DNA from 2 places in the Gluconobacter cerinus genome. Region 2 is predicted to be linked to the other one. Evidence: riboswitches for the same ligand, from Rfam matches in the RefSeq annotation. Region 2 holds a riboswitch; the other holds the start of a gene.
What was found. Region 2 has a riboswitch for cobalamin ahead of M2305_RS15030 (DUF1636 domain-containing protein). Riboswitches for the same ligand answer to the same signal wherever they lie in the genome.

Region 1 (10,576 bases), 2.3 Mb from region 2:
TTGGCGCAGGACGTTCCAATCACGTCCCCCAGAGCGAAGATCTGCGGATACCGGACATGCTGGAGCGTCTCCGGATTTACCTCAACAAAACCGTCCGACCCGGCAATGGCACTTTCCCTGACAACCTTGGGGGAAACCTGAGGTGGCACGACATGCAGCATGTCAAACGTGCTCTCCACACGCTCCACGCCTGCGTCCGTCTTCCGCTCAAAAACGGCAGTCCGGGCAGGACCATTCACCTCGACCAGCTTTGATCCCAGATGGAGGGCGATACCGTAATCCCGCACATAATTCATCAAAGGGGGAACAAACTCTTTCACCCCAAACAGACCCGGTGTGGCCGTGTTGAATTCGACGGAAATATTTTTCAGAACGCCCCGACGACGCCAGGCGTCACTGGCCAGATACATGGCTTTCTGTGGAGCACCGGCGCATTTGATGGGCATAGGCGGCTGCGTAAAAATAGCCTTACCGCCCTTAAGCTTTTCAACCAGCTGCCATGTGTAAGGCGCCAGATCAAAGCGATAGTTGGACGTCACCCCGTTCTTGCCCAGCGTTTCGCTCAGGCCAGGGATAGCGTCCCAGTTCAGGGAGATGCCTGTCGCTACAATCAGCGCATCATAGGACAGAACCGTGCCATCCTTCAGGACAACCTCACGCGCCTCGGGGCGGAAAAGTTCAACAGACGTTTTCAGCCAGACAGCACCCTTGGGAATCAGGTCCTGTTCCCGACGACGTGTTTGAGATGCCTTGAAAACACCGCCCCCTACGAGGGTCCAACCCGGCTGATAGAAATGCTCTTCTGAGGGTTCAACAATCCCCAGAGCCAGGGCAGGATTACGCTTGAGCAGACTGGCGGAGGCGGAAAGGCCGCCCGCACCGCCGCCGATAACCAGAACCTGAAAATGCCGCGCGCCTTCACGTGCAGCCATGGTCGGCGCAGGCACAGAATCCAGACGCGACTTCAACCCACCCAGATCAATACCGGCACGCGCGGCATCTGCGAGAATTTCCGAAGCAGGACGCGTACCAGCTTCTGCGAGCGCCCAGATCTGGGCGGCCCGTGTTCCTGACCGACAATAACCAACAACCGGAGCCGGAAGAGACGCCAGTGCCTCTCTGGCCTGCAACACCTGAGCATCGCTTGGCACCGTTCCCGCCTTCACAGGAATTGCGATAAACGCCAGCCCTTCCGCCTTTGCAGCCGCTTCGACGGCAGCCGCATCCGGCTGATCCGGCGCTTCACCATCCGGGCGAAACGAAACGATGCTCCGGAAACCTTCGGCCTTAAGATCCGCAACATCCTGCGGCGTGACCTGAGGGGAAACAGCGTAGCGATCCGTTAAAGACGTGGTTGGCATGACGTGCTCTCCGACAAAAATATCTGAATCGGTCAACCGGCTCAGAGGCGATTGACGGGTATCTTGATGTAGCTGATGCCGTCAGCCTCTGGTTCTGGCATATGACCGCCACGCATATTGACCTGCACTGACGGCATCAGAAGCTTCGGCATCGCCAGAGTGGCGTCACGCGTTGTGCGCATCGCCACGAAATCTTCCTCGCTCACACCATCATGAACGTGAATATTATGGGCACGTTCCAGAGCCACAGTGGTCAGCCATGCGTAGTCATCGCGGTCCGGCGCTTTATAGTCATGGCAAAGAAAGAGGCGGGTTTCTTCCGGAAGGGACAGAAGCCGACGGATGGACTGGAAAAGCTGACGGGCATCCCCGCCGGGAAAATCGGCGCGTGCGGTCCCGAAGTCTGGCATGAAGATCGTATCGCCCACAAAGGCGCAGTTTCCGATCACGAACGCCATGTCTGCTGGCGTATGGCCTGGCACATGCAAGACCGTGACCGGCAGATCACCAATGGAAAACGTCTCACCATCCTGGAAAAGATGGTCGAACTGAGATCCGTCCCGTGCAAAACGCGTACCCGCGTTAAAGATTTTTCCAAATACATTCTGGACGCGCACGATGTTCGCGCCAATTCCCAGTTTTCCGCCGAGCTGCTCCTGAAGCCAGGGTGCTGCAGACAGATGGTCGGCATGCGCATGGGTTTCCAGCTGCCAGTCAACAGACAACCCTTCCCGGCGCACATAATCTACAATCGCCTGTGCAGAACCATTGGATGTCCGGCCCGCAGCAGCATCATAGTCCAGCACGCTATCGAGGATCGCAGCGCGCTTGGTAATCGGGCAGTGAACAACGTGACTGGCTGTATTTGTCGCTTCATCAAAGAACGTGCAAACTACAGGGGATGGAACCTCACCACTCTGCACACGTCCAATCTGGGCAGTTGCAGCGTCAATGGCAGCATCAGGCATGGCGTTTTCACCTCTGGAGTTACACATTTCCAAGAAAACAATTATGTGTTTAATAAAGTAATAAACTATCAACAGTCAAGACCCGGACAGGCTGGATACAGCATCATGACAGGCCCACTCACTGAAGACTCCGCCTTTTTCCCCCTTCGCATAGGCGACGAGGCCCCCGATTTTACGGCACGCACAACCCACGGTGAATTCGTACTGAGTTCGCTGAGAGGCCGCTGGGTCATGCTGTTCGCACACCCGGCGGACTTCACACCCGTTTGCACGAGCGAGTTCATTGCCTTTGCCAAAGTGGAGACCTTTTTCCGCGAACGGAACTGCGTTCTCCTTGGGCTTTCCGCTGACAGTCTTCCCGCTCACCTGGCGTGGATTACGGCCATTGAAGAACGCTTCAATGTCCGCATTCCTTTCCCGATCGTTGAAGACCCCTCCATGGAGGTCGCCCGCGCCTACGGAATGATGGATCTGGAAGCACAGGACAGCGCCACGGTACGGTCCGTCTTTTTCATTGATCCGACGGGAATTATTCGCGCCATCCTGAGCTATCCTGCCAGCGTTGGCCGGTCAGTGGCCGAGTTGCAGCGTATGCTTTCCGCCTTGCAGGAAGTGGATCGCTCCAACGTGCTGACACCGGAAGGCTGGCAGCCTGGACAGGCTGCTATTGCCCCCCCTCTTCAGACCCAGGAAGCAGTTCAGAAAGCAGGTCCGAACTGGTTCCTTCAGCCGAAGAAGCCGCGCCCATGACTCTTCTCGCCCTCGAAGAAAGCCGAAATCTTGCCGAATGGCTGCGCCTGCTCGCGCAGCCTCAACGCCTCATGATCCTGTCGGCCCTGCTCGATGGCTCACATGCTGTCAGTGAAATCGAGACCATGACGGGCATTGGCCAACCAACACTGAGCCAGCATCTCGGCACCCTTCGCCGCAGCGGACTGATTGAGTCTCAGCGAGAGTCCCGCGCCATCAGTTACTGCATGGCTGATACGCCCGATGCCGCTCGCGCCAGAATGCTCATCATGACACTCCGCCCTGACGGACTGGCAGTCTCACCAACGGCTACAGCCCCTTCACGCAAACCCGGTGCCCAACGCTCTTCCCTGGAAGGCGCAAGGTTTGCGCGCATCGTCCGTCCGCTCTCCCGATGACCAGAACCCGGCTTGCACCGCCCCCTGTTTCACCGTGCGAGCCAACGGAAACTGTGCTGCTTTTCAAACGCTTTTAGATGGAAAAGGAGAAGGTCCATGACCCGCTATCTGATGCTTCTGGCCTGCCTGACCGGTTTTGCCGCCCTGTCTGGCACGGCGTCAGCCGCGACACGCGACGAGCAGAAACAGGCCTGCCAAGGTGATGCCATCCGCCTGTGCACGTTTGCCATTCCTAACGAAGCCAAGATTACAGCCTGTATGAGAAAGAAGATGGATCAGCTCAGCCCGAAATGCCGGGCGATGTTTGAACCAGCTCCGCAGAAAAATACTGCGACAACAAAGCCCAAAAACTGAGACGTTTACCCTCTTGTCGTAATCGTGAAGATGGGCAGACGACGTTCAGACCAGCATTTACCTGAGGCACTTGCATATTAGGTGCCTTCTCGTTCTTCCGTCAGGATTGCACGAAGGCAGCGTTTTCATTATTGGATAACATATGAAAACACCCCGTCAGTACGGTCGTCGCAAGGTTACGCTCAAGGATGTAGCGGCACAGGTCGGGGTGTCCCACACGACAGTCTCGAATGCCTATATCCGGCCGGGCCAACTCTCGGCTGCGCTGAGGGAAAAGATCTTCGCGGCGGCACAGGAGCTTGGATATACAGGCCCTGATCCGGCAGCGAAACAGCTTGCGACCGGGCATTCCGGGGCACTGGGCTTTCTCTTCAGTGAAGATCTTCCATACGCATTTTCTGATCCTGCCGTTCTCGCCGTGCTGAACGGCGTCGCAAAAAGCTGCGATGAGATGGAAACGGATCTGGCCCTGATTTCAGCAGGCAGCAGCCTCCGCAACATGAACACACCTGTTTCGCTAGGCAATGCTGCGGTCGACGGGTACATCCTTTATTCCGTGGCCCCCGATAGCCGGTGCGTTTTGATGGCGCAGCAGCGGAACGTTCCGCTCGTTGTGGTGGACCAGCCCCGTTTGGACAACGTGCCATATGTCGGCATTGATGACCGTGGAGCCGCCTACAACGCGGCAAAGACCCTGCTTGAGCTAGGACACCGTCGCTTCGGTATCCTGTCTCTCAAAACAGCCCATGACGACTATTTTGGCATCCTGACAGCCAAGCGTCGCGCCAATATTGCACACAGCACGATTGCCATGCGTCTTGAGGGGTACTTAACAGCCCTTCAGGAAGCCGGTATTGCCCCCGAAAACGTGCCGGCCTGGGAAATTCCGATCAACTCTGAAGAGTCCGGTGCTGAAGGCGCGCGCTTTCTACTGAACCGACAGAATGCGCCGACAGCAATTCTGGCAATGAGCGACCGCGTTGCAATTGGCGCCATGCAGACAATTCGTGCGGCGGGTCTCAGCATTCCTGAAGACGTGTCGATTTTTGGATTTGATGACATTCCTGCCGCTGCCCTGTCGGACCTCAGCACAATCCGCCAGCCTCATGAGCGCAAAGGCATGGAGGCAGTCCGTCTCCTGACCCAGCAGGACGGCCGCCAGAACAAGAACGTCATTCTGGAAACAGAACTCGTCGCTCGCGGCAGCATTGGTCCAGCCCCCAAGGGCTGAACCGCACTGTATTAGCGGGCGACGTTCAGAAGCCCGGCAATACTGTCGATCTGGAAATCCGGCTTCAGATCAATGCACTGCGTTGCAGACCCGTGCCCATAACTCGCCCAGCAGGATGCAATGCCACTATTGCGGGCAAACCCAAGATCTGCCGCCGTGTCACCAACCATTAGAAAATTCGATGCAGGAACTTCCGGGAACAACGGCCGCACACGGTCCGTCATAACGCGGGGGTCTGGCTTGTGCGGGTAGGCTGGTTCGGACGCAATCACATTGCTGATCCACCCACCAAGCCCGAAGCGCTCGATACTGGCATGAACAGTTGGAGCATGTTTGTTGCTGAGAATTACCAGCGTTGCCCCGTCAGCCTTAAGATCGTCGAGTACTGACTTCACCCCGTCAAACAGAACGGTCTCTTCCTGATCGGCTTTAGGGTAATATGCCCGATAGTGACGAACAAAAGCCTGTGCATCATCAACATCACTGTCGGGAACGATCGCCTGAAACAGCGTCTGAAGCGTCCCACCCTTTGACAGCTGATGCTTCAGGGCGTCTGATGAAGGGCCCTTGTAGCCGCTGGCTTCAAAGGCTTCCTTCAGGCTGCGAAGAATGGCCGGCTGCGTTTCCGCCAGAGTACCATCGTAGTCGAGAAGAACGATCGGGAATCTTGTCATTCCCTTTTGTCACCCCGTTTACGCAGGAAATCCAGCCCTCTCCGTTTCAGATCGGACGTCGCCCAAGAAGGCGGCAAAGGGCTGATGCTGTATCTGCATGATTCAACGTATAGAAATGGAATTGCTCCACCCCTTCAGCTTTAAGTGTCTGACAAAGCCGGTCTGCAATCGTGGCCGCGACAAACGCCCGCGCCTGGGGCGTTTCATCCAATCCATCGAACAGGTCGCGCATCCACTTCGGCACGTTTGCACCACACATATCGGCAAACTTCCAGGCCTGCGCAGCACTTCCAACCGGAAGAATACCCGGCACGATCGGCCGCTCGATTCCAATGGCCGCAGCGCGGTCCCGGAAGCGTAGAAATGTGTCCGCTTCGAAGAAGAACTGCGTCAAAGCCCGGTCCGCACCCGCATCAATCTTCGCTCGCAGATGCTCCAGATCCGACTGCGGGCTAAGCGCGGCAGGATGCGTTTCCGGATACGCCGCAACGGAAATTTCGAACGGCGCAATCTCCTTCAATCCGCGCACCAGATCCACAGCCCCCGCGTAGCCTTCCGGATGAGGCTCATAGACGCCCCCGGCTGACGGTGGCGGATCGCCACGCAGGGCCACAATGTGCTTCACACCCGCGTCCCAGTACGCTTGCGCCACAGCATTGACGTCTTCCTTGGAAGCCCCCACGCAGGTCAGATGCCCAGCCATTGGCGCGCCAGTTTCCCGAACCATGTCTTTAAGGGTGGCCAGGGTGCGGTCCCGTGTTGACCCACCTGCCCCATACGTCACGGACATGAACTGCGGACCAAAAGCAGCTAGCGTTTTTGCGTTTTCCAGCAGCGTGGCGGCTGCCTTTTCCGACTTTGCAGGAAAAAACTCGAACGAAATTGCGGGCAGAGGCCCTGTCTGTGCGGGCATCACGCCAGCTCCTTATTCAATAATTCAGCTTAGTTGGGGCGTTGGCCGAGCCAGAGTTTCACAGTCAGTTCGCCCTCAAGAGCCACTGGCTCTGCGGGAACTAGACCCGCAGCGCGAAACCACATCGCCATCTGCGCATCGGTGAACCCAAGCCGGACATGCGCATCCCGTGTGCGAAGTTCTTCCCGGTTATGGGAGGCAAAATCGATAATCAGCAATCGACCGTTGGCATCCAGAATACGCGCGGCTTCCGCAATCACAGCAGCCGGATGTTGCGCATAGTGCAGAACCTGATGCATGACCGCGACATCGGCTGAATGCTCCGGCAGCGGAAGGGCCTGAAAGTCCCCTTGCCGCAGATCAGCCTGCTCCAGACCAGCTTCCGCCAGTTTGGTACGCGCCAGCCGCAGCATGGCGGGACTGCGATCAAACCCGATGACTGTTTGAGCGCCGACCCCCAGCAGCTCCATCATGCGACCTGTTCCCGTGCCTATATCCACGAGCCGGCCGATCGGAGATGCTGAAAGCGTCTTTACGATCGCTGCTTCGACCTCCTGTTCGGACACATGCAAGGAACGCAATGCGTCCCATTCTGCTGCGTGGGTTTCAAACCAGTCTTCCGCCGCGAGCGCACGAACATCCCGAATGGCCTGCAAGCGAATACGATCCGCACGGATTTCCGCCGGTTCCCGCGCAGTCCATCGATCCAGCGCCATAAAGACAGGCTCCAGACGTTCCGGAACACCCAAAGTCAAAAAGACCCAACTTCCTTCCTTGCGGCGCTCAATCAATCCCGCATCTGCCAGGATCTTCACATGCCGTGACACGCGGGGCTGACTTTGCCCGAGCACCTGCGCCACCTCGCCGATGGACAGTTCCATCTCGCGCAGAAGGGCCAGAATCCGCAGACGGGTCATGTCTGCCAGTGCCTGGAAAATGATGAGGGCCTGTTCCATACGGATTTACATATAAGGAGTTCTTTATATGAGCAAGAGCTATTGACTCTTTTTCAGAACATGCGGCAGTCATAAGGCTTGTCATGGATCCATGTCGGATGTTCACGCATCCGGCTTGGCTAAGAGGGAAGCCGGTGCAAAGCCGGCGCTGCCCCCGCAACTGTCAGCGGCGAGTGCCGATTCCATACAGGCCACTGGGCGAAAGTCCGGGAAGGCGGAATCAGCGCGGAGACCCGTAAGCCAGGAGACCTGCCACGGCACATAACATCCTCCGGCGGGGCGTTCCGGACGGGTCACGCATGTCTCCACGCCGCACATTTCCTGTTCGGGGCGTGAACGATCCTGCATGCCCTGCGAGCGCACTGCCACGAACCTGTCGAGGCTTTCATGACCGTCCGCGTCGCAACTCTGGGCTTTCCGCGTATCGGCACCCGCCGTGAACTGAAAACCGCTCTTGAACAGTACTGGGCGGGAAATTCCTCCGCCGATGATCTACTTTCCACAGCCGCATCCCTTCGAGCGTCCGCCTGGCAGCGCCAGAAAGACCTCGGTGCCGAGATCATCCCTTCCAACGATTTTTCGCTTTACGATCATGTGCTGGATACATCCGCAATGGTCGGTGCTGTTCCTGCCATTTACGGCAACGTGCAGGGCAAGGTGGACTTGGGAACCTACTTCGCCATGTCCCGCGGCTCCCAGACGACATCCGAAGAGTGTGGCTGCGGTCATGCTCATGGCGCACCTCAGGACGTTCCTGCCGCCGAAATGACCAAGTGGTTTGACACGAACTACCATTACCTTGTCCCGCAATTCACAGCAGACCAGACGTTCCGCCTCGCCTCCACAAAAGCGGTGGACGAATATCGGGAAGCCAAGACGCTTGGGATTGAGACACGCCCTGTTCTGCTCGGTCCTGTCAGTTTCCTGCTTCTGGGAAAATGTGACGGCCCGGCGTTTGCTCGCCTTGATCTGCTCCCTGCCCTGCTACCCGTTTATGAACAGGTTCTGAAAACCCTCCAAGCAGAAGGCGCAGACTGGGTTCAGATTGACGAGCCGTGTCTTGTTCTGGATCTGCCGGACAATGCTGCCGCAGCTTTCAAAACGACCTACAACACTCTGACAGCCGCTGTTCCAGACCTCAAACTGATGCTCGCCACTTATTTCGGTGCGCTCGGAGACAATCAGGACATCGCCCTAAGCCTGCCAGTTCACGGCCTGCATGTAGATCTTGTCCGCGCTCCCGAGCAGCTTGCATCCATCCTGGAAAAAGCACGACCTGACCTACTGCTATCTCTCGGCGTAGTGGATGGGCGAAATATCTGGAAGGCCGACCTGAACGCGCTTCTGGACCATCTTGAACCGCTGGCGCGCCAGCGTGACCTGATCCTTGCGCCGTCCTGCTCTCTCCTCCACACACCGATTGATCTGGAACGGGAGACAGATCTGGACGCGGATGTGAAATCCTGGCTCGCATTCGCCGTTCAGAAAATTGAGGAGTTGCACACACTGGCGCGCGCGCTGAATGAAGGCCGGGGCGCTGTGCAAACCACTTTAGCCGAAAATGCTGCGGCGCTTCAGGCACGTCGCTCTTCCACAAAAATCAACAATCCTGCCGTTCAGGCACGCTCTGCAGATCGCAACCCAGCTCTCGCCCAGCGCCATTCACCCTTCCCCGCGCGCCGTCCGTTGCAACAGGCCAAACTCAAGCTGCCTTTGTATCCGACGACAACAATCGGTTCCTTCCCCCAGACACCTGAAGTCCGCAAAGCCCGTGCGGATCATGCACGAGGAGAGCTCTCTTCCGAGACTTACGACGCCTTCCTGCGGGAAGAAACCGCCCGGACCATCCGCTGGCAGGAAGAGATTGATCTTGATGTGCTGGTGCATGGCGAGTTTGAGCGCAATGACATGGTGCAATATTTCGGAGAGCAGCTTTCCGGCTTTGCGTTCACGAAGCACGCCTGGGTTCAGTCCTACGGATCTCGCTATGTCCGGCCCCCCATCATTTTCGGAGATGTGTCACGCCCAAAAGCCATGACGGTTGAGTGGTGGGAATACGCCCAATCCCTCACCAACCGCCCTGTGAAAGGCATGCTGACGGGGCCCGTCACGATCCTGAACTGGTCTTTCGTACGAGACGATCAGCCGCGTGCGGAAACATGCCGACAGATCGCTTTCGCGATCCGGGATGAAGTGTGCGATCTGGAAAAAGCCGGGTGCGGCATCATCCAGATTGATGAAGCCGCCTTGCGTGAAGGCCTGCCGCTCCGTCGCGCAGACTGGCAATCCTATCTGGACTGGGCCGTGGAGAGCTTCCGCATTTCAGCCTCGGGTGTGCAGGACGCCACACAGATCCACACCCATATGTGCTACTCGGAATTCAACGATATTATTGCCGCCATTGGCGCAATGGATGCGGATGTGATTTCGATTGAAACCGCCCGCTCCCGCATGGAACTACTCGATGCGTTCGCAGCCTATCGCTACCCTGCGGAAATCGGGCCGGGCGTTTACGATATCCATTCCCCACGCGTGCCGTCTGTCGAGGAAATGGTGGACCTGCTTCGGACAGCCAGCAAAGTCATCAGCCCGGATGCCCTTTGGGTCAATCCGGATTGCGGACTGAAAACCCGCCAATGGCCGGAGACGAAAGCTGCACTCATCAACATGGTTGCGGCAGCCCATTATATGCGCCCATAAACCAGCGAGTAGATGGGGTGGATCACCACCCCATCATACGCAATTACCAGATTTTGACGCGCTGATCCGGGGTCAGATAGAGCTTGTCACTCGGCTGTACATTCCAGGCTCTGTACCAGAGATCCACGTTGTGCATCGGGATGTTTACCCGAGCTTTCGGCGGCGAGTGCGGGTCGATAACAACCATCTGCTTCTCCGTGTCTGGACGAACCTTCTCACGCCAGACCTGTGCCCATCCCATGAACACGCGCTGATCGCCCGTCAGACCATC
Region 2 (10,576 bases):
ACCGATTGCTGGGGCGCCTTTGCTACAGAAGACACCATTTCGGCCAATTTCTCGGCATGCGGTGCTACTTGACCAAAAACATGCAGACCATCACGGATCTGAAGGTCCTTCAGATCACATAGATAAGCATCCAGCCGCGCCAGAGCCTCTGCTTCGTCACCTTCGCCCGCTTTGACTCCACTTTCGCTCAAAAGCCCCATTCGCGAGGCTCGGTCCAGAATATCACGCTTCAGAATGGCGCCACGACGCCTGTCCAGACCATCCGCCTCTGCAAACTCATCGATCAGTTGTTCCAGCTCTGCCATGTCCGGATCAAGTCCGGCCTTCATAACAGGCGGTGTCATATGTCCGATGATGACTGCGCCGAGACGACGTTTCGCCGAGGCTGCTTCTCCCGGATTGTTGACGATAAAGGGATACAGAACCGGCAAAGCGCCACGAAGAACGGCGGGAGCACACTGGTTGGAAAGCGCTACAGCTTTGCCGGGAAGCCATTCTAGAGTGCCATGCGTTCCAAGATGAACCATTGCATCTGTCTGGCAGACATGACGTAGCCAGAGGTGGAACGCGATATAGGCATGGCGTGGGGGTGTATCAGGGTCGTGGTACTGGGCTTTACGGTCTTGCGCGCTGCCACGATCAGGCTGGACAGCGACTACAACATTACCAAACACCATGAATTTAAGACAAAATGAACCGTCCTGAACAGCGGGATCTTCCGCAGAGGTGCCCCAACTCTGGGTCACAGCGTCCCGGAAGGGAGCGGGCAAGCGCGCAAAGAGTTCGTTATAATCGTTCAGAGACAAGCAGGGCTGCGGCAGGTCTTCACACAGAGCTCCCACCAACGCCCTACTGGTGGGAATTTTCGCAGCTCCACAGTCATACCCTGCCTGTTTCAAGGCCTGCAGGATGGATTCAACGCTGGCAAAAGTATCTAACCCGACGGCATGTGCAGTCTGTCCATCCGCACCGGGATAATCAGAAAGGACAATCGCAAGACGCTTTTCGCGCGGAGGTGTTTTTTTGAGCCTTGCCCATGCGAGAGCCTGCTCTGCAGCAGCGGCAATACCCGGTTGAAAGGGCATATGCCTTGCCGCATCTCCCGGAACTGTTTCGGATTTGAAGGAGATCGGGGAGGAAGAAATTCGCCCATCAAGTTCTGGCAAAACGACCTGCATGGCAAGATCGGACTGCGAGAGGCCGCGCCCGCTTTCAGCCCAGGCCGAGGCTGTCACACCAGGCTGCAAAACCTGAAGAACCGGAACAGCAGCAATATCAAGAGGAGATGCCCCGTCTTTTCCGCGCGCAGAAAAGAAGGTCGCGTTCAGAACAATGTCTGGCTGAGTTTCAATCAGCCGGCGCTGAATCCACTCGGCAACATCCGGGTTCTTCAGCGATGCGACATATAGAACATCTGTCGCGACCCCGGACTTTGCCAGTTCATCGGCAAGACCGTCAATCGCTGCTGTATCTGCAGCCAGAAGGTGAGCGCGGTAGAAAACGATTGTGGCTCTTAAAGAAAAACCCGCTGTCGTCTGGCGATAAATTCCAGCTGGGGGGAGCGGCGCGGGTTGCCCTGAAACGTCATCTCCATATCCGGCAAGATGAGCCATGAGCAAAAGGGCACGACGTGCATTCTCAGGACCACCTTCCCTCAGAAACCCCGTAAGTCTGGAATGCTTTTCGGCTTCAACGCTCGACCACTCTTCAAGCCGTGCATCCTGACGGGCATCTCCGGGCAACAGAGCCAGTGGAATGCTGTTCCTGCTACAAAAATTCCGGAGTTCTTCCGCCCCATAGCGCCAGTAATCCACCCCACCAAGAAGCCGTGCGATGACGCAGCGGGACGATGCTATGGTCTGCTCAACATATAAATCGACCGACATGGGGTGTCTGAGGCGAGCAAGATTGACCAACCGCAGCGAAAAACCTGCGCCGTTTGGGGGCTGCTCATTCAGATTAGAGTACGCCCGCTCAAGCGCCAGAAGATCGCTATCCGAGAAGGACAGAAACACGACGTCAGCAGGCGCATGACCGAGATCCTCGGCCACGTCCTGATCGTCTATTCCGTGTCGTTCCCGGACAAGCAGATGCATCAGGTCAGTCCGCCAGCAATGCGGCTTCGATGGCTGCGCGATCCAGGCCTGTCTGGCCAATTACGACGAGACGCCCGTCGCGGCCTGCATCTAGAGGCACATCAAATTCATGACGGAAACGGGTTCCGACACCCTGCACGGCCAATCGCATTTTCTTACCCTGCACGGCGGCAAAGCCTTTCATGCGGAGGATATCGAATTGCCCCGCAACCTCGCTCAGGCGTTTGAGTAATGCTTCCGCACTTTTCTGCTCCGGAAGGACCACGACGAAACTCTCGAAGTCATCATGTTCGTGGTCATCTGCGCCATCATGATTGGACGGGCGCGCTTGAAGATCGTCTTCCGCACCGGCACCAATTCCCAGCAGAACAGCAAGGTCTAGTCGTCCCTCTACTGCCCGCAGCGTAATAACTTTCCGCGGCACGGCCTCGGTAATGCCCTTCTCAACCGCATCAATCCCGGCTTCGTCCAGAAGATCAGTCTTGTTCAAGACAATAAGATCCGCCGCATTCAGCTGGTCTTCATAGACTTCAGCCAACGGGTTATCATGATCCAGAGAAGGGTCAGCAGCCTGCTGTGCAGCAACAGCTTCCGGATCGTCCGCAAAGCGACCAGCGGCGACAGCAGGTGCGTCCACCAGCGTAATCACACCGTCAACGGTCATGCGGGTACGGATCCCGGGCCAGCTGAATGCCTTGAGAAGAGGCTTGGGCAGCGCAAGGCCAGATGTCTCGATCACGATGTGCTCTGGCGGATCAGGACGATCGATCAGAGCCTCCATGGTCGGAATGAAGTCGTCTGCAACCGTGCAGCAGAGGCATCCGTTGGTGAGTTCGACGATATCCTCGTCAGCGCATCCTTCGATCCCGCAGGACCGCAGAATTTCGCCGTCAATCCCAAGCGAACCGAACTCGTTCACGACGATTGCAATACGGCGCCCATCAGCCTGTGCGAGAAGATTTCGCAGAAGGGTTGTTTTTCCTGCCCCCAGAAAACCCGTGATGATCGTAACCGGAATCTTGCGACCGGAGCCTGAAACAGTCTGGGACATCATGAAAGTTCCTGTGAAGCAGACAATGAAGATGGAAGACGGGCGATAACCATATCAGAAAGCGATGCAGGTCGCTTGGACGGCATCACTGTTCCGGTTTTCGATGCCCGGTAAAGCTGAAGGTAAGCCAGCAGGTCAGACAGCTTTTCCGGACCAAGTTCACCTAGAACAAAAGTCCATTTTTCCGGCATGGAAAGCGTGGCAATACAGCCTCGGCTACAGGCTGCCATACATTCAACGGGCTGGACGCTGAAATCACCTTCAGCAGCCTGGTCAAGCAAGGCATCGTAGAGCTGCCGCCCCTGAACAGGGTCATTCCCAACCGGGAGACCGCGACGACACGTCACACAGACGTGGAAAACTGGCGAAACGGATGACTGGCCCGCTTCAGCATGAGGCAGTGGATCTGCCATGGTTTCGTCTCTCTTGCAGCCACAACGGCATAACAAAAGGCGCGATGAAAGGCCTTCGCAGTCGCGAAAGTGACACGCACATGATGGCGTGCCCTCACAGTCCGGGCACCCCGCCGGATCATGACACTTGGCTCAGACGGCAGGTCTCCTGACTCACGGCTGAGGCGCCATTAGCACCTCCTCTCCCACCGGGCCTTCCCAGATCGAAATCCAGTGGCTGCCTTTCCTGAAAGAAAGACGGGCAGAACAGAAAACCGTCCACAGTTGCGGGGGCAGTGCCGGGTTTGACCTACTTCTAAGGCCGCACCAGCTTCCCTTTTCATCCTCTTCTCAGAGGAACCATCAAATCCTCTCCTATCTCTGAGATGAAAGCGTGTCAAAGCCCGGGAAATGGGCTCATTTCATTTTCAAAGACAAACCCGCCGCCACAAACAGCACTTCTCCGGCGACTGCGGCGATCTTCTGATGAAGAAGACCCGCTTCATCGCGGAAACGACGAGCCAGGGCATTGTCCGGGACAATTCCGAGCCCTACCTCGTTACCCACAAGAACGGTCCGGCCTTTCCGTGCTTGCAACGCCTCGAGGAGGTCTTTCGTCGCGGCGTGTACATTACGATCTTCCAGAATGAGATTTGTCAGCCATAAAGTCAGGCAATCAACCAAGACCGGCGCGCCCTGCTCGACCTGTAAGACACCAGCGATATCAAATGGCTCTTCAAGTGTACGCCACCCTTTGTTCCCACGGGTGGTACGATGCAAATCTATCCTGGCCTGCATTTCTTCATCAAAAGCCCGACCGGTCGCGAGATAAACCCAAGGGGCCGGAAGACCAGTGATGATTGCCTCAGCGATCCTGCTTTTTCCTGACCTGGCGCCCCCGAGGACCAGTGACACATCCGGTAGTCCTGTTTGCGTGATGGTCTGTGCCACAATGTCTCCTGCGCCTTCTTCTTGCATGGTCCCTGATAACAGCACAAAAGACCTGTCATGCCACCGCACATCATGCCCTCGTCCTGTCAGCCCCCTTTCGCCAGCATGGCAGAACTTCGCACTGCCTGCCTGTCACTTCCAGAGCCCGACCAGAAAGTCGCCGCCCTGATAGCGGAGCGAGACGCAACTCTGACCAAACCTCCCGGCAGCCTCGGGCGGTTGGAAGAGCTATCCATTTGGCTCGGTGAATGGCAGGGCCATCAGAAACCAAGGCTGGAACACGTTCAGATAACGATTTTTGCAGGAAATCATGGTGTGGTCCGCCGGGGGGTATCTCCGTGGCCTTCGGATGTTACGGCCCAGATGGTGTCGAATTTCCAGAGTGGCGGCGCAGCAATCAATCAGCTTGCCCGGAATGCTGGTGCGGACCTTGCTGTTGTACCCGTCCAAAATCTAAAGGCCACAGCAGATTTTACCGCGACCCCAGCTATGGGCGAAGAGGAATTCCTTGACGCGGTTTCGGTCGGATACACCGCCGTATCCCCCGCGCTGGATCTGTTTTGCCCAGGCGAAATGGGTATTGGCAACACAACCCCCTCCGCCGCACTTTGCGCAGCACTTCTGGGGGGCACTGGCGCAGACTGGGCAGGCCGTGGAACGGGTCTCGATCAGGCTGGCGTCAATCTGAAGGCTTCTGTGATCGATGAGGCTCTGTGTCTGCACGCGGCGTCACTTAACGACCCCTTGGATGCCGCACGTTGTCTGGGTGGTTACGAACTGGCCGCTATACTGGGAAGTGTTCTGGCCGCCAGACACCATCGTATCCCGGTTCTGCTTGACGGCTTCGTCTGTACCGCAGCCGTGCTGCCATTGATCAAATTGACCGACTCAGCACTCGACCACACAAATCTCTCGCATTGTTCTGCTGAAGCTGGTCACCGCAGGTTGGCAGATGCCCTCAGGCTGAAACCAATACTGGATCTGGGCTTGCGCCTCGGAGAGGGATCAGGATCTGCGGTTGCCATTCCCATCCTCAGAGCGGCATTAGCCTGCCACAACGGTATGGCGACGTTCGCAGAGGCTGCTGTTTCCCAATCAGACGTCTCCATTCAATGAGGCTTTGGCGCACCATTCGAGAAGACATCGCCTGTGGTGCGGGCCTGCTGACCCGCCTTCCCTTGGGATGGCTGCGCGTCAGCGGACAGGACTGGTCTCTGGCGCGGTCTGTCTGGTGCTGGCCCCTGGTTGGGGCGCTTGTCGGTATTCTCAGCGCATCAATGTTCTTGCTGCTGAGCGCCTTGAATGTTCCGTCTTTGGTAGCAGCAGCCTGGAGCGTTGGCCTACAAATTCTCCTAACCGGAGGGCTGCACGAAGATGGACTGGCGGATATGGCGGACGGCTGTGGTGGAGGTCATACCGCTGAAAAGCGCCTGACCATTATGCGCGATAGTCGTATCGGCAGCTACGGGGCGGTAGCTCTGGGCATCAGCTTAATCGTCCGCGTTACGACGTTAGCAGCGCTGCCTCCTTCAATGGTCTTGCCGGCAATGGCTGTAACGGGAGCGCTATCCCGCGCGGTACTCCCACTCCTGACGTTCCTCACAAAGCCTGCTCGTGACAATGGGTTGGCAAAGCAGCTCTCCACCCTGACACGGGATCAGCTACTGGGCGCCTTGTTCTCTGGCTTTTGCGTGACGGTGATTTGCCTCCCCGCACACCTAGGTCTTCAGACTATTCTTGCCGCACTGTTCACGATGCTTGGAGTTCGCGCCGTAGCCCGGAAAATGCTTGGCGGCTATACCGGAGACGTACTCGGAGCAACGGCCAGTCTCGCTGAGTGCGTTCTCCTGACAGTGCTGGCCTCAGCATGGAAAAGTTGACACTCCCGCACGAAAGGTTACATCCTCCCTGTTAGCGAAAGCAGGGAGAAGCCGGTGCAAATCCGGTGCGGTCGCGCCACTGTAATGCTCGTGAAATCACGTTGCGAAGCCAGACCTCCTTTACCAATTTTCAACCGCAGAACGCGCTTTTCCAGCGGAGCCTATTATGAGCCAGAGCCTTTCCCCGTCCCACCTGCCCGCCAGCATCGCCGCACCGGTTGCGCTGCCGATCCGCACGCTCCTTCCATGGGCTGCCTTTACGGTCGTGCTCAGCCTTCTGCTGCTTTATTTTGTTGGTGCAGAACAAGGTGCGACGTCTTTGGTTTCAGGGCACGCAGTTCATGAATTTGTTCATGATGGGCGCCATCTTCTCGGCTTCCCCTGCCACTAAACGCAGCATCGTTTCATGACAGGTCGTCTTTTGAGCCGCGGCATGATTGCCGGGATTTCTGCCGCATTGCTTGCGTTCGTGTTTGCGCGTTTTTTTGGAGAGCCGCAGGTCAATCTTGCGATTGCATTCGAGAGCGCGAAAGACCTCGCTGCTGGCGATCCGCCTGAACCGGAAATTATCAGCCGAGGCATACAGGCGTCTTTCGGGCTTCTCACCGCTGCCGTTATGTATGGCGCGGCTTACGGCGGCATTTTCGCGACTATTTTTGCTTTTGCATATGGTCGCGTAGGCCGCTTTTCGCCGCGAGCCTTATCTGCACTTCTGGCAGCCGCAGCATTCGTTGTGTTCGTGCTGGTGCCGGACCTGAAATATCCTCCCAATCCCCCTGCCGTTGGCCTTCCATCCACCATTGGCCTACGAACCGGAGCCTATTTCGGTATGATCGCTCTGTCGCTTTGCGCGGCAGCGGCATCCTATATGGTCAGCCGACCACTCATCCGGCGCCTGGGCCACTGGAACGGTGTGCTAGCCTCTCTCGGTGTCTTCATCATTCTGGTGGCCGCCGTACAAGCCGGTATGCCTGATATCAATGAAGTTCCAACAGATTTCCCGGCAGCAGTGCTCTGGCGTTTCCGCGAGGCAGCCTTAGGGATGCAGATCGTTCTGTGGGCGACGATCGGACTGCTCTTCGGGCCTCTGGCATCCCGTGTCCTGACGGCGGCCGCTGACAAACCTTTTGCACGCAACGGATAAACCATGACGGTACCAGCCTTTTCAGACGATTTCAGAAAAGATCTGGAGCGCCTTTTCACATGGCGTCGGGATGCGCGACATTTTCAACGTGATCCTCTGCCCACATCGGTGCTGAATGATCTCCTGCATGCATCGACTTTGGCGCCTTCCGTTGGTTTGAGTGAGCCCTGGCGCTTCGTGCTCGTTGAAAACCCGGAGCGAAAAGCAGCCGTTCGGAAGAGCTTCGAAACCTGTAACCAGGAAGCCCTTCAGGGATATGAAGGCGAACAAGCAGCTTCCTATGCGACGCTCAAACTGGCCGGATTAGATGATGCCCCGCATCATGTCGCAGTCTTCTGCGAAACATTTCCGGATCAAGGACATGGTCTCGGACGTGCGACCATGCCGGAAACAACGACCTGGTCGGCTGTGATGGCTATCCATACGTTTTGGCTGGCTGCAACGGCGGCAGGTGTTGGGCTGGGCTGGGTCTCCATTCTTGAGCCCGAGCACGTGTCAGACCTTCTCGATGCCGAGCCGGGATGGAACCTTATCGCGTATCTTTGCATCGGATATCCTGCAGCCCATGCCAACACGCCAGAACTGGAGCGCATGGGCTGGGAAACAAGAAACCCGGACCGACGTGAGTGGATCAAACGCTGACGTAATGGAGCCTGCTGCTGCCCTGCGGCATTGAAGGTGCTAGCAGGTTCGCCCTTTCTCCTTTGGCAAGCCCATCAAGGAGACGAAGTGGGCCGCCGTGCGAAATGACTAACGCAGCCTCTCCGGCCTGAACGAGGTCTGCCCAGAAAGACTGTACACGCTCCTGTAGCGCTCGCCCACTTTCACCTTTTGGGGGAGAAAACCCTTCAGGGTCTTCGGCCCAGCTATCGAGAGCCACACGCGGCACAACATTCCAGGATAGCCCTTCCCACTGGCCAAAATTTAGTTCCAGTAGCCGGTCATCCAAGCGCAGCGGCCAACCAGTCTGCGCCTCAAGTCTTCGCGCGACAGACAGACACCGGGCCGATGGTGACGTGTAGATGACTAAACAGCCTGCGCCCTTTGCAAGGGTCAGCAGGCCAGCGGCCTGAGCCTCCCACCCCGCTCTGAGTTCCATCTCCTGTCGCCCATAACAAAGGCCTTCACTCCCCTCAACGGGAGGATGGCGGGACAGGAGAACCGGAATGGTGAGAGTGGTCATGAATCGTAGATGGGGGTGCCACTCGTTTTCCGTCAACCAGCCACTCCGATGATTTTATGCCATTTCCTGATCAGCAATCCGATGTGTAAGGTGTGCCTCATCTCGTCAGACACGCGTTATGACAAAGACTGAGGACATGATGCACAAATCTTCCCTTCGAAACCGCCTGAAATTGGCTACCGCTCTTGCCGCTTTCGCGATAGCTCCGCTTGCAATCGGCGTTTCCGGGGCCCATGCGGCGTCTGACGCAGGCGCCTCCGGCCCTATCGACCCGGCTCGGATGTCGGAGACAATGCGGGTTCTGGCTTCCGACTCATTTGAAGGACGTGCCCCTGGCACCCCGGGTGAGGCCGTCACAGTCAAGTGGCTGATTGATCAGTACCAGAAGCTTGGACTGGAACCTGGCGGCGAAAATGGCGGATGGACGCAGAATGTCCCCATGATCCGTACCCGCCCTGATCCGAAAGCAATCGCCACGATCAAGACACGGGGTCAGGCTGCTCTGCCGCTTCATCAGCTGACAGATATCGTCATGTCGACGCTCCAGCCGATCGAACGGCTTCAGCTGTCGAACGTCCCTCTGGTCTTCGTAGGCTATGGTGTGACGGCACCGGAACGTCGCTGGAATGACTTCAAGCAGGTTGATCTGCACGGCAAGATTGCGGTCTTTCTGGTGAATGATCCTGATTTCGATGCTGGACCAGAAGAGCCTGTCGCTGGCCGCTTTGGCGGCAAGACCATGACGTATTACGGGCGCTGGACGTACAAGTTTGAAGAAGCAGCCCGTCGTGGTGCAGCCGGAGCGCTGATCATTCATGATACTCCGGGTGCGTCCTATCCCTGGAGCACGGTCGTCGCACCTCAGGGTGAAGAATATGACATTCTTCACGACGATAAAGACCTGAAGTCCGTACCGATGATCGGCTGGATTGAAGGCAATGCAGCCAAAACATTGTTTGCGCGCGCCGGGCTGGATCTGAACCGTCTGCGTCGTCAGGCGCGTTCGCCGGATTTCCATCCGGTCAACATTCATGACACCACGCTTTCAGTGGACATGCCGGTCAAGGTCGATCACCTCCAGAGCCAGAACGTCATCGGCAAGATCACGGGCACGGATTATCCCGACGAAACCGTGATGTTCGGCGCGCACTGGGATGCGTTTGGTAAAAGCACTGACGCCGCGGGCAAGACCGTTATTCGGCGTGGAGCGATTGACGATGGTTCGGGTATTGCAGCCGTTCTGGAAATCGCACGGGCTTTCAAGAACGGGCCGAAACCAAAACGGACTGTCAGTTTTGCATCCTGGACAGGCGAAGAGCGCGGCCTTCTGGGATCGAGCTGGTATGTCGCACATCCGCTGGCACCGCTGGACAAGACTGCGGCCAACCTGACGATGGATGTGCTTCAGATGGCAGGCCCGGCTCATAATGCCTTCATTATCGGCGCTGGACAGGACACTCTGCAGGACGATTTCGCAGCCGCAGCCCTTAAGCAGGGCCGTACAACCCAGCCGGAAGCTATGCCGGAGCGCGGAGCCTTCTACCGTGCGGACCATCTGCCCTTCGCCCGGGCTGGCGTGCCCGTTCTCGCGGTTATGGATATGGCTGGCCCGTTCGATCTTCTTCAGGGTGGAACAGCCGCAGGCAGCAAATGGCTGACTGCGTATATGGCCTGCTATCATCAGGCTTGCGATGCCTGGAGCCCTGACTGGGACGTAAGAGGTGCGGCGCAGGACGTCGATGTTGTCCGCCAGGTCGGATATAATGCGGCCTTCTCGCATGATTGGCCGACGTGGAAGGGTGGCTCCGAGTTCCGGGCTATCCGTGAAAAGAGCAACGACGTTCGTTCGGCTCACTAAACTTCAGGTTCAGGCGGCTCG

Region 1: it holds a riboswitch for cobalamin, as region 2 does, so the genes downstream of both, metE (5-methyltetrahydropteroyltriglutamate--homocysteine S-methyltransferase) here and M2305_RS15030 (DUF1636 domain-containing protein) in region 2, are expected to answer to the same signal.

The regions. Positions count from the first base shown of each region.
Region 1 is NZ_JAOQNM010000001.1:946,847-957,422, forward strand. It holds gene M2305_RS04415 (bifunctional protein tyrosine phosphatase family protein/NAD(P)/FAD-dependent oxidoreductase) at 1-1,361, opposite strand, end outside; gene M2305_RS04420 (MBL fold metallo-hydrolase) at 1,403-2,329, opposite strand; gene M2305_RS04425 (peroxiredoxin) at 2,435-3,079, shown strand; gene M2305_RS04430 (ArsR/SmtB family transcription factor) at 3,076-3,477, shown strand; gene M2305_RS04435 (hypothetical protein) at 3,574-3,831, shown strand; gene M2305_RS04440 (LacI family DNA-binding transcriptional regulator) at 3,974-5,062, shown strand; gene M2305_RS04445 (HAD family hydrolase) at 5,074-5,736, opposite strand; gene metF (methylenetetrahydrofolate reductase [NAD(P)H]) at 5,783-6,649, opposite strand; gene M2305_RS04455 (ArsR/SmtB family transcription factor) at 6,679-7,605, opposite strand; cobalamin riboswitch at 7,673-7,876, shown strand; gene metE (5-methyltetrahydropteroyltriglutamate--homocysteine S-methyltransferase) at 7,993-10,305, shown strand; gene M2305_RS04465 (M13 family metallopeptidase) at 10,349-10,576, opposite strand, start outside.
Region 2 is NZ_JAOQNM010000001.1:3,262,157-3,272,732, forward strand. It holds gene cobN (cobaltochelatase subunit CobN) at 1-2,096, opposite strand, end outside; gene cobW (cobalamin biosynthesis protein CobW) at 2,101-3,150, opposite strand; gene M2305_RS15030 (DUF1636 domain-containing protein) at 3,147-3,560, opposite strand; cobalamin riboswitch at 3,682-3,919, opposite strand; gene cobU (bifunctional adenosylcobinamide kinase/adenosylcobinamide-phosphate guanylyltransferase) at 3,957-4,517, opposite strand; gene cobT (nicotinate-nucleotide--dimethylbenzimidazole phosphoribosyltransferase) at 4,563-5,606, shown strand; gene cobS (adenosylcobinamide-GDP ribazoletransferase) at 5,603-6,370, shown strand; gene M2305_RS15050 (CbtB-domain containing protein) at 6,537-6,761, shown strand; gene M2305_RS15055 (CbtA family protein) at 6,777-7,514, shown strand; gene bluB (5,6-dimethylbenzimidazole synthase) at 7,518-8,156, shown strand; gene M2305_RS15065 (histidine phosphatase family protein) at 8,146-8,697, opposite strand; gene M2305_RS15070 (M20/M25/M40 family metallo-hydrolase) at 8,837-10,555, shown strand.